One region of the Pseudoalteromonas sp. KG3 genome, then DNA from elsewhere that is predicted to be linked to it. Evidence: predicted binding sites of a transcription regulator. Region 1 holds the regulator's gene; each other region holds the start of a gene.
The links. Region 1 encodes sigma-54, which starts transcription at its own class of promoters, with help from an activator protein. Its sites were predicted from a motif close to GTTGGCACGNNNNTNGNNT; they were not measured.
Positions count from the first base shown of each region.

Region 2: the regulator sigma-54 is predicted to act here: its motif matches at 1,788-1,806, upstream of dps (DNA starvation/stationary phase protection protein Dps).
Region 3: the regulator sigma-54 is predicted to act here: its motif matches at 1,566-1,584, upstream of nirB (nitrite reductase large subunit NirB).
Region 4: the regulator sigma-54 is predicted to act here: its motif matches at 1,100-1,118, upstream of glnA (glutamate--ammonia ligase).

Region 1 covers NZ_CP098523.1:2,061,974-2,065,189, reverse strand. The annotation lists gene rapZ (RNase adapter RapZ) at 1-278, opposite strand, end outside; gene ptsN (PTS IIA-like nitrogen regulatory protein PtsN) at 299-751, opposite strand; gene hpf (ribosome hibernation promoting factor) at 756-1,043, opposite strand; gene NDQ71_RS09810 (RNA polymerase factor sigma-54) at 1,072-2,568, opposite strand; gene lptB (LPS export ABC transporter ATP-binding protein) at 2,635-3,216, opposite strand, start outside.
Region 2 covers NZ_CP098523.1:3,542,481-3,545,696, reverse strand. The annotation lists gene dps (DNA starvation/stationary phase protection protein Dps) at 1-430, shown strand, start outside; gene corA (magnesium/cobalt transporter CorA) at 583-1,539, opposite strand; gene dps (DNA starvation/stationary phase protection protein Dps) at 1,878-2,402, shown strand; gene NDQ71_RS16615 (methyl-accepting chemotaxis protein) at 2,525-3,216, opposite strand, start outside.
Region 3 covers NZ_CP098523.1:841,545-844,760, reverse strand. The annotation lists gene nirB (nitrite reductase large subunit NirB) at 1-1,434, opposite strand, end outside; tRNA gene NDQ71_RS04125 (tRNA-Val) at 2,469-2,545, opposite strand; tRNA gene NDQ71_RS04120 (tRNA-Val) at 2,702-2,778, opposite strand; gene NDQ71_RS04115 (DUF3080 family protein) at 2,890-3,216, opposite strand, start outside.
Region 4 covers NZ_CP098523.1:2,301,522-2,304,737, forward strand. The annotation lists gene typA (translational GTPase TypA) at 1-654, opposite strand, end outside; gene glnA (glutamate--ammonia ligase) at 1,175-2,581, shown strand; gene NDQ71_RS10865 (DUF4124 domain-containing protein) at 2,717-3,216, shown strand, end outside.

The sequences.
Region 1 (3,216 bases):
ATCAGCGTTTGATCATCACAATCTAAATAAAATAATGTTGGATTGGCGAAACCTGGCAAGTATTCAAGAATATCGTTAAATTCTTCTTGTTCTTTCGGTAAATTACGCACATCAATGCTAACTGCAATTTTGTCGTAATTATCAGAAACACTACGCACTAATGAAGGTAATAAGTTTACTGGAATATTATCAACACAATAATAGCCAAGATCTTCGACTACGCGCAGTGCAACAGATTTACCTGAGCCAGAGCGGCCACTGATGATGATTAACTCCATGTAAACTCTCCTTCATTTGGCTACGACTGCTCAACAATAACGTGATATAAATCTTGATCTGTTTTTGCACTACGTAATTGTTTGCAAAAATCTTTATCGTTAAGTTTATCAGCAATTGTGGCTAACGTCTTTAAATGAAGTTGGCTATCACCATCTGGTACGATGAGGGCGATAAAGAGATCCACAGGACGGTTATCAATCGCATCAAAATTAATCGGTGTTTCGCTTACTAAAATTATCGCTAGTGGGCTTTCAATACCCGTCATACGGCCATGTGGAATAGCAATACCACGACCAATCCCCGTACTGCCTAGTTTTTCTCTGGCGAGTAATGCATCGAGGATTTCTTGTTGTGATAGCTGAGGAAGTTGTTCATGAGCCAATTGGCTGATAAATTCAATGATCCGTTTTTTGCTATTAAAAAGGACCGCAGCTTTGCTGCAGTCCTGGCAAATAAGTGAGCTTAATTTCATAGTATTAGTGTCGAGCGTGCTTCTCTTTGTGTTTGATTACTTGACGGTCAAGTTTGTCAATTAGTCCGTCAATGGCTGCATACATGTCTTGGTGCTCAGTTGAGGCAAATAATTCAGCGCCACTAACATGTATTGTGGCTTCTGCTTTTTGGCTTAGCTTTTCAACGTCAAGAATAACATGGACATTGTTGATGTGATCAAAATGCCTCTCAAGCTTCGCAAACTTATTGTTTACATAGTCTCTTAATGAATCAGTAATTTCTACGTGACGACCAGTTAAATTTAGTTGCATAAGCATTTTCCTTTTTTGATTTTACGCCTTAAATCAAACTCTTTCTTTGATTTGACGGTGGAATAGCCAGTGACTCGCGGTATTTTGCAATAGTCCGTCTAGCTACTTTGATACCTTGCTCTGCCAATATATCTGCAATTTTACTATCACTCAATGGTTTCGCTGAGTTTTCTGCGCTGATCAGTTTTCTGATCAATGCGCGAATTGCGGTAGACGAACATTCACCGCCGTTCTCAGTGCTTACATGACTTGAGAAAAAATATTTTAGCTCAAAAATACCCCGTGGAGTATGCATGTATTTTTGGGTTGTTACGCGAGAAATTGTCGACTCATGCATTTCAACCATTTCAGCAACGTCATTTAGCACCATCGGGCGCATAGCTTCAGGGCCATGTTCAAAGAATCCTTGCTGCTGTTTAACAATGCAGTTGGTTACTTTGAGTAATGTGTCGTTACGACTTTCTAGGCTTTTTATAAACCATTTAGCTTCTTGCAGATGCGAACGAATAAATTGGCTGTCAGTGCTCGATTTAACGGAGCGTGACATGGCCGCATATTGGCTGTTCACTCTAATTTTTGGCATGCTGTCTGGATTAAGTTCAACCACCCAGCGGCCTTTAATTTTTTTCACTGATACATCAGGAATAACGTACTCTGACTCTTCCCGTACTATGGTATCCGCAGGCTTTGGGTTGAGACTGTGGATCAGTGTCATGACTTCTTTTAAATCTTCTTCTTTAAGCTTAGTCTTTTTCATCAAAGTGCGATAGTCGCGACTAGCTAATAAATCGATATGATCCGTTAAAATCATTTTTGTCTCTGCAATCCAAGGAGTTGCAGGATCAAATTGATTTAATTGAATACATAAACACTCTTGTAAACTACGGGCGGCAATGCCAACAGGATCAAATAATTGAATGCGCTTTAAAACCGCTTGCACTTCGTCCAGTTCGATTTCTTCTTCGCTGTTGCCTTGATTTAAGCTCTCTACAAGGTCTTCACAGCTGAGTGTTAAAATACCAGAGTCATCAATGGCCTCAACAATGGCAATGGCGATTGCTTCATCGGTTGGGCTAAAGGGCGTTAGCTGTAACTGCCACATTAAATATTCATGCAAGGTCTCTGTTGAGGCGCCTTGATAAATAGATTCATCTTCGGGCATTGGCCCCGATGAACTGTTAGGCGCAGCACTCATGTATTCATCCCAAGTGACGTCCATTGCCATTTCGTCACTGAGGGTTTCTTTACTTAATGCTTCGCTGCTTTCTTGTTCGTATTCGCTAGGCTTGTCGTCCGCTGAGGCACTGACAGTTAAGTCATCGTTGTCTTGTTTTTGTTCGTTTTTGCCAGCAGCATCTTCTGAATATTCATGTTCTTCTAGTTCTAACAACGGATTGCTATCTAGCGCTTCTTGAATTTCTTGCTGGAGATCCAATGTACTGAGCTGCAATAAGCGAATAGCTTGTTGCAGTTGCGGTGTCATTGTAAGTTGCTGGCCCATGCGCAGCTGGAGTGATTGCCTCATGTATCTCTAACAATCCTTTTATTGTTGTCATTGTTAAGTTTAGCAGATGCTTTACCGAGTGTGGCTTTATAGCCTAAATTGCTCACCCAGGTAAACATCGCGAACTGTTTGGTCGGCAAGTACATGCTCAGGTGTGCCTGATGCAATTAACTCCCCATGAGAAACTATGTAGGCTTTTTCACAAACATCAAGGGTTTCTCGTACATTGTGGTCGGTAATAAGTACGCCAATACCACGGTTTTTAAGGTGTTCAATAATCTTCTTTATATCTAACACTGAAATAGGATCAACGCCAGCAAAAGGCTCATCTAGCAGGATAAATTTTGGATTTGCGGCTAAAGCGCGCGCAATTTCAACGCGACGGCGTTCACCACCCGATAACGCCATACCTTGGCTGTCACGAATATGTTGAATGCTAAATTCATCAAGTAAGCTGTCGAGGGCTTCTTCTCTGGCTTGTTTTTTTAGGTCTTTGCGAGTTTCTAAAATCGCCATCAAGTTTTGATACACAGTCAACTTGCGAAATATCGATGACTCCTGAGGCAAGTAACCAATTCCCAAGCGGGCACGGCTATGCATTGGTAGCAGGGTAATGTCATTATCATCAATACTGATTTTACCTTTGTCGCTAGGCACTAAACCGACAAT
Region 2 (3,216 bases), 1.5 Mb from region 1:
CCGCATGGTAGCGCTAATTGATTTACAACTTACCTTAAAACACATTCACTGGAATGTAGTCGGCCCTAGCTTTATTGGTGTACACGAAATGCTCGACCCGCAAGTGGCCGCAGTACAAGAAATGACCGACACTATCGCTGAGCGTATTGCCACATTAGGTGGTGTTCCTGTAGGCACACCTAAGTCGATTGTTGATCGCCGCTCTTGGGAAGATTATTCTATTGGTAAAGGGTTAGTGAAAGATCACCTCGTTGCTCTTGATAAAGTATACAATGGCGTAAATGGCGATCACCGTAAAGCTCTTGAAAAACTATCAGAGCTTGACCCTGTCTCAGAAGATATGATCATCGCGCAACTTGCTGATCTTGAGCAATTCCAGTGGTTTGTACGTGCTCACATTGAATCATCAACTGGTGAATTACAAAGTTAATAAATCGTAACCAGATCAGCAAAAGCCCAAATAACTTAGTTGTTTGGGCTTTTAATTTTTGTAGCCAAAAATAAATAAAGCAGTAAAGCTTTTAGTACCATTTTAAGCGAGTGAGTAATCACAAACAAAACAAAAGCCACATAAGCTAAATACTACAACCACCCCTTGTGTTTAAAAAATAAATAAGGTGCAAAACCAGAGAGCAACATCACCCCAATCGCAAACGGATACCCCCACGCCCACTCAAGTTCAGGCATGTGATTAAAATTCATACCGTAAACACTGGCCACCACAGTTAGCGGTAAAAATACCACGGAGGCAATCGAGAAAGTTTTAATTATTTGGTTTTGCTCAATATTAATAAAACCTTGAGTGGAATCCATGAGGAAATTAACCTTATCAAATAAAAAGGTACAGTGTGACATTAGAGTATCTATATCAAGTACAATCTCTCTTAAAGATTCGCGATCCTCACCTTGTACACCTAACTGACGTATCAAGAATGAAATATTGCGCCGAGTATCCATTAAGCATAAACGCACTTTACCATTGGCATCTTCTAATCGTGCGATACGACTGATGGCTTCCTCTAAATCAGAGCCATCTTCTTCAAGAACATAAGCACTGAGTTTCTCTAACTGATGATGCATATCTTCTAACATGTCCGCATGGTTTTCGACTTTTTGATCAAATAATGTTACCAGTAATTGTTTTGCCGTATCACACATGACCTGACCTTTTCGGGCTCTTAAACGTAATAATCGAAAGTCAGCGAGCTCATCATCACGAATAGTCAGTAAACAATTATCTTTAAGTAAACAAGCCACAGTGACGGTATTAAACCGCCCTTCATTTGGCGACATAAATAATGCATGTACATGCAAGCCTTCATTGTCAATAAAGCATCGCGATGAAGCTTCAATCTCTTGCACATCCCCTGACTCAGGAAAAGTTATATTGAGCGTTTTTGCAAGCGTGTTTCGCTCATCTTCCGTTGGATTGATTGTGTCAATCCAGTGTGCATTTCTGATTGATGCTTCAAGGGAGGTATCGGATGAAGGCTCTAACTCTTTGATCACACCCTGCTCGATAGAAAAAAATCTCAACATGCACTGCTCCTTTAATAACAAGATGAGTTGAGTATATGTAACTGATGATTAATCAACAATGACAATACACTCCTGCATCACAGTTATTATCAAGAGTAAGCAATTAGTTAACACGTAACAGCAGCTTTTGTTTTGCAGATTTTACAAAAAAGTGCATATTTTTCAGGGCATTTCAAAGCAAGCGTTCATCACCCACTTTAAAAAAACACATAAACATTTAAATATCAGCAACTTAAAAAATAATTTTTATCGGCACAGCCATTGCTTTATATAAACTAACGCATGTTCATAGACTTTATTAGACGCTGTGAACATTCCTTATAAAAGCAGGAGGAATAATGAGTAACAATAACGAAGCAAATAAAATCGCCGAATTTACTGCCCCTGGTATGAATGAAGAATCTGCAAAAAATACCATTGCCACACTTGATAACCGCATGGTCGCACTGCTCGATTTACAATTGACTCTAAAACATATTCATTGGAATGTGGTTGGCGCTAATTTTATTGGCGTGCATGAAATGCTCGACCCTCAGGTTGAGGTGATCAGAGCAATGACCGACACCATCGCTGAGCGAATCGCTACGTTGGGCGGAGTTCCCGTTGGTACTCCAAAATCGATAGTTGATCGTCGTTCGTGGCACGATTACTCACTTGGTAAGGGCTTGGTAAAAGATCACTTAGTTGCGCTTGATAAAGTATACAATGGGATTAATGGCGATCACCGAAGTGCGATTGGCAAGCTATCAGAGCTCGATCCGGTGTCTGAGGATATGCTCATTAGCCAACTTGCCGATTTAGAACAGTTTCAATGGTTTGTGCGTGCACACTTAGAATCGTCAACGGGTAAACTCAGCAGTTAATCTCGCGATTTTCTGTGCAGTTTAAGCTGACTGATTTATATTTAAAGTCAAAGATCAGGCTATTTAAAGCCTGATCTTTATTTATGACTGATCAACAACAATACCGCCACTTTTGGTTTATATTAGATCTTAAACTGACCTACCAAAGCGCCTAAGCTCTCCCCTCGACCGGCTAAGTGATGACTAACTGATGAGGTTGTTTTAATGGAACGAGTAAGCTCATTAACTATTTCTTGAATCGCAAAAACGTTACGATTAATTTCCTCAGTTACACTACTTTGCTCTGTGGCAGCTGTGGCTATTTGCGTGCTCATATCGTTAATAGTGGTAACCGAGCTGGTAACCGCTCCTAAACTTTCTGAAATAGCCCGAGATGACTCAACTGAGCGATTACAGCTTTGCTGGCTTGCTAACATTGCCTTTACCGCAGCCGTGACTAGCGTATGTAACTCATTAAGCATTTCATTAATCTCTAACGTACTCTCTTGTGTACGACTGGCTAAACTTCTCACTTCATCTGCAACCACCGCGAAGCCACGACCTTGCTCGCCTGCCCTTGCAGCTTCAATAGCGGCATTAAGGGCCAGTAAGTTAGTTTGCTCAGCAATGCCACCGATCACACTTAATACACTGTTAATTTTTTTAGATTGTTCACTTAATGAGTTAACCTGTTCAGCAGCTTGATTGATCTCACTCATTAAATTTGAAACTTCTTCTAAAGAAACATCTACACATTGTTGAGCATTGGCAACATCTTGCGTGGCTGACTGGGTGGATACCGCTACTTGCGTGGTATTTTGCGCGACCTCCTGAG
Region 3 (3,216 bases), 1.2 Mb from region 1:
GTTATTTACCTCAACGCCACGCTCGGCAAGTTCAGCATCGACCACTGATTTAAGTAATGCGGTACAGCCGCCACAACCGGTGCTGGCTTTAGTGCAGGTTTTTACTGCGCCAAGTTCGTTTGCGCCATTATCGATAGCGCTGATAATGTCACTTTTACAGACGTTGTGGCATGAGCAGATAGTGGCTGTATCGGGTAGGGCACTGCTTGACAGTGTTGGCGCGCCGCCTGCGCTGTCTGGTAAAATCAGGCATTCAGGATGCTCGGGCAACGCCATATCATTGAGCATATACTGGAGCAGTGTGTCATAGTCGCTGGTGTCACCAACCAACACTGCGCCCAGTAACTTATCACCGCTTTCGTTGAGGACGATTTTTTTATAGCAATCACGAATTGGATCTTGATATATCAGTTCCTTCGCATTGGCTGTCGCTCCATGCGCATCGCCAATAGATCCTACTTCAACACCTAATAACTTAAGCTTGGTGCTCATATCGGCGCCGTTAAATTGAAGGTCGCCACCTGACAACTGACTTGCTGCAACCCGTGCCATATTGTAGCCAGGGGCGACTAAACCAAATAATTTTTTATCCCATAATGCGCATTCACCAATCGCAAAAATATCTTTATTAGACGTTTGGCATGCGTTATTGATCACGATTCCACCGCGCTCACCTAAAGTAAGCCCCGCTTTATTCCCTAGGGTATCGTATGGGCGAATACCTGCTGAGAACAACACTAAATCGGTCTCTAAGTGGCTACCATCAGCAAAATTTAAGCGGTAACGACACTGCTCACCAGCAACTATCTCACTAGTTGCTTTACCTGTGTGCACGCTAACACCTAAGTTTTCGATTTTATTTCTGAGTAATTTCCCTCCTTGCTGATCAAGTTGAACCGCCATTAACTGTGGCGCAAACTCGACAACATGGGTATTTAAACCGAGTTGTTTTAATGCGTTCGCAGCTTCTAAGCCCAGTAAACCACCACCAATTACAACGCCTACCTTACTATCATTCGCACACTTTTTTATTTGTTCTAAGTCTTCTAGGGTGCGATAGACTAAGCAGTGGGATTGATCATTGCCTTTAATGGGTGGTACGAAAGGGTACGAGCCGGTTGCTAACACTAATTTATCATAGTCATAGATTGTGCCATTAGCAGTGGTGAGCTGCTTTTGCGTAGCGTCAATATGCTCAACCCACTGACTTGTATGCACAGTAATATTGAGTTTTTGGTAGTTTTCATGTGTCGTTAACGCTAGATCAGCAGCGGTTTTACCATTAAACACACTTGATAAATAGACCCGATCGTAGGCAAGATTTGCTTCACCACACAATACCGTGATCTGCGCATGCTGATCGCTACCACGCATTTGCTCAACAAAATGGTGCCCCACCATGCCATTGCCAATAACGAGAATTTTCTGTGGCATTTGTTTTTTCCTTCATGCTGACGGTTTAAATTTTGGCAATAAAAAAGCCCGCCACAGTAAACCGTTCGGTTAGTGTGTGCGGGCTTCGTTGCCATTACTGCAAAAGCAGTTTTATTTTTATATACCTAACTAAGCAATATCATTGCCATGTTTTTATCCAATTGTTTTTATTAATAATTGTTTTTTATGAGAGGTGTGAGCTTTATTGAATGTGTTACGATGGTGCAGTAAAGGCACATTAACAGTGCAACTTCCTTGCTGTTAATTCTGTCGCAACATAAAAGCCTATTGCTAATAATTAACTACAGCGATGATTTGAACTATTAATCTTTGGAGCGGGTGATCAAGAGTAGGTAGTGCTTTTTCTTTAGGTTTTTATATTTAGGATTGGTACGACTGAGTGGATTCGAACCACTGACCTTTGGACCGGGTGATCAAGAGTAGGTAGTGCTTTTTCTTTAGGTTTTATATTTAGGATTGGTACGACTGAGTGGATTCGAACCACCGACCTTTGGACCGGGTGATCAAGAGTGGGTAGTGCTCTTTCTTCTTAATGTTTTTTTATTCATTAATTGGTACGACTGAGTGGATTCGAACCACTGACCTTTGGACCGGGTGATCAAGAGTAGGTAGTGCTTTTTCTTTAGGTTTTATATTTAGGATTGGTACGACTGAGTGGATTCGAACCACCGACCTTTGGACCGGGTGATCAAGAGTGGGTAGTGCTCTTTCTTCTTAATGTTTTTTTATTCATTAATTGGTACGACTGAGTGGATTCGAACCACCGACCTTTGGACCGGGTGATCAAGAGTAGGTAGTGCTTTTTCTTTAGGTTTTTATATTTAGGATTGGTACGACTGAGTGGATTCGAACCACCGACCTTTGGACCGGGTGATCAAGAGTGGGTAGTGCTCTTTCTTCTTAATGTTTTTTTATTCATTAATTGGTACGACTGAGTGGATTCGAACCACTGACCTTTGGACCGGGTGATCAAGAGTAGGTAGTGCTTTTTCTTTAGGTTTTATATTTAGGATTGGTACGACTGAGTGGATTCGAACCACCGACCCCTACCATGTCAAGGTAGTGCTCTAACCAACTGAGCTACAGTCGTACAATAGTGAGTTCTTAAATATAATTTATTCTTATGATTTTGAATAAATTTGGTACGACCGAGTGGATTCGAACCACTGACCTTTGGACCGGGTGATCAAGAGTAGGTAGTGCTTTTTCCTTCGATGGTACTTTTATTTAATTTTTTACTTAAATTTGGTACGACCGAGTGGATTCGAACCACCGACCCCTACCATGTCAAGGTAGTGCTCTAACCAACTGAGCTACGGTCGTATCATAAATTTAAGTTGTGTTAATTACTTAACAACGGACGCTAATATATAGCGTGCGCCTGAGTGAATCAAGCTCGTTTATGCATTTTTGGTTTGTTTGCCGTTTTTTTATTCATATTGGGCTGATTTCACACGTTTTATAAAACGTTTGCCACCAAGTGACGTGCGTTTTTGCTGAATCTTTGAATGCAGTGAGCAAGTTATTTGGCTGATTTTGCTCAAGCAGTGCAGCAAGCCTAGGTTGATTTATAGTCGTACCGAGCCAAAGCTGTTGATATAGCGGCATCAATCGCTCTAAAGCGCCTGATAGCTGTGCTTGATAGGGTTGTAATTGTGCTAAGTAATACTTTTTAAATACGTTACTGACTATTTGCGCTTGGCGTTTATTTTTTAGTGGGTTACATAGTTCATTAAGCTCAATGCTTGCTAAATAGCGACT
Region 4 (3,216 bases), 240 kb from region 1:
ATATGAGTTGTAATCAAGTTGCGAAATCTGCATTTGGAAGTCACCTTCAGGATCTGCATCCGGTGGTGATACTTCGTCAACGATCATCTTGAACATAGGTTCCATGTTATCTGATGGCTCGTCTAAATCTAGTGTTGCCCAGCCGTTGATTGCTGATGCATAGATCACTTTAAAGTCTAACTGTTCGTCAGTTGCACCTAGGTTGTCGAATAAATCAAAGATTTGATCCATAACCCAATCAGGGCGTGCACCTGGTTTATCAATTTTATTGATAACAACGATTGGCTTTAAGCCTTGCGCGAATGCTTTTTGCGTAACGAAACGCGTTTGTGGCATTGGACCTTCTTGAGCATCAACAAGTAGTAATACTGAGTCAGCCATCGAAAGTACGCGTTCAACTTCACCGCCAAAGTCGGCGTGTCCTGGGGTATCTACGATATTGATATGGTAGTCATTCCATGAAATGGCTGTGTTTTTAGCCAAAATGGTAATACCACGTTCTTTCTCAATGTCGTTTGAGTCCATCACGCGCTCTTCGTTACCGCCGCGTGTTTCTAATGTACCTGATTGCTCAAGTAGTTTGTCAACCAGTGTTGTTTTACCATGGTCAACGTGCGCGATAATCGCTATATTTCTTAACTTTTCGATGCTCATATTTTTACTCAGAGAAATTAAATTCTCAATGATCCTGCAAGATCTACGCACTCATCTGCGTTTTCACGAGATGTCCCAGCATAGGATTTAAAAGGGCGCATATTATCCCTTATTAATGTCATGGATGAAAGTTTATCCAATATATATTTCACAACTTTCTTCATACTTCTAATAAGTATCTGTTTTATATATGACATTTTCATTAATTTAATTTTTCAATTTGCCACTATTTTGCTCATTCCTAGCTATTATTGTCATAATTTGGCAGTATTTGCTAAGTAAGTTAACAAAATAGCTGTGTTTATTATATATACAAATTGTTTGCAAATAGCGTTCACTTAACGCATGCACCAAAATGATCAAAGCACGCTCCAGATTGGTGCAAAAACACTAACGCATAGCAAGTGCTGGCATTTTTTAACCATTAAAAACAACAAATTATAAATATGGCATGGAAGCCGCTTACTAGAAAGCAAAAGCAATTATGCAGCAAAAATAAAACCCAACAGTTGGAGGACACATGTCACAATCGGTTTTAGATTTTATTAAAGAAAATGACGTTAAGTTCGTTGATTTACGCTTTACTGATACCAAAGGTAAAGAGCAACATGTTTCTATTCCTCATCATCAAGTAGATGAAGACTTCTTTGAAGACGGCAAAATGTTTGACGGTTCTTCAATTGCAGGTTGGAAAGGCATTAACGAATCAGACATGGTATTACTACCGGTTGCTGAATCAGCTAAATTAGACCCTTTCACAGAAGAAGCTACTTTAATCTTACGTTGTGACGTGGTTGAGCCTAGCACATTACAAGGTTATGAGCGCGACCCGCGTTCTGTTGCTAAGCGCGCTGAAGAATACATGCGTTCTACAGGTATTGCTGACACAGTTTTATTTGGTCCTGAGCCAGAGTTCTTTGTATTTGATGATGTTAAATACAAAACTGACATGTCAGGTTCTATGTATAAAATTGACTCTAAGCAAGCTGCTTGGAACTCAGATAAAGAATATGAAGGTGGCAACACCGGTCACCGTCCTGGCGTAAAAGGTGGTTATTTCCCTGTTGCTCCAGTTGATGATTTCCAAGATTGGCGTTCAGCGACGTGTTTAGTGCTTGAAGAGCTAGGTCAAGTGGTTGAAGCACATCACCACGAAGTAGCAACTGCTGGTCAAAACGAAATCGCTACTCGCTTCAATACTATGGTATTAAAAGCGGATGAAATCCAAGAAATGAAATATGTTATCCATAATATGGCTCATTTATATGGAAAAACAGCAACCTTTATGCCTAAGCCAGTTGTTGGTGATAACGGTTCTGGTATGCACTGTCACCAGTCTTTAGCTAAAGACGGTGTTAACTTATTCGCAGGCGACAAGTACGGCGGTCTTTCTGAAGAAGCGCTTTACTACATTGGTGGTATCATCAAGCATGCTAAAGCAATCAATGCGTTTGCTAATGCGTCAACTAACTCGTACAAGCGTTTAGTACCAGGATTTGAAGCACCAGTAATGCTTGCATACTCTGCACGTAACCGTTCTGCGTCTATCCGTATTCCAGTGGTTCCGTCTGCAAAAGGACGTCGTATCGAAGTACGCTTCCCAGATCCAACAGCTAACCCATACCTTGCATTTTCTGCAATGCTTATGGCTGGCCTTGACGGTATCAAAAACAAGATCCACCCTGGCGATGCAATGGATAAAGATTTATACGACTTACCAGCTGAAGAAGCAGCAGAAATTCCAACAGTTGCCTCTTCATTAGGTGAAGCGCTAGCTGCACTTGATGCAGACCGTGAGTTCTTAAATCAAGGTGGCGTATTCACTAATGATTTAATCGATGCTTACATCGCACTTAAATCTAAAGAAGTTGAAAAACTTAACATGACAACTCACCCAGTTGAGTTCGAAATGTACTACAGCTGTTAATCAGCTGTAGTTAAAATTATCTAATTATAGATAATTTATGTGTGTTCTCAAGGCCCGTTCTGCGGGCTTTTTTTATGGCTAATTTTTCCATTCTCCACTAAAGTTTAGTTAGTGCAAAAAATGCAAGGTGGCAAGGTGAAAACAAGGCTTTTATTACTAACAATACTGATTTCAATCAGCTTTTATGGCTATAGCGGTGATAAGAAAATTTATTCTTGGGTAGATAAAAATGGCGTATTGGTATTTTCTGATACACCTAAAGTGGGGGCTACCGAAGTAAAACTCACCAGCCAAACTTTAACTATGCCAACCGTTGATACGCGTATTTTAGATGAGCAGCAGCCTGTTGCCGCGAAAAGCTATAAAGTGGTCATTTCTTCCCCTGCCGATCAAGGTACTGTGCGTGAGAATACCGGTTCAGTGTATGTAACTAGTCGTATTACACCTCGTTTTGAGAATGGCTTTAAAATACAGCTACTGGTTGATGGCACTGCATTTGCAGAGCCTAGCAATACCAGCACGTTTGCTCTGCGCGATGTAAATCGCGGGGAACACACCTTACAAGTTAAACTATTTGATCCGCAAGGCTCAATAGTCTCTGTTAGCCCTATAAGTACTTTTTTTATGCATAGAGC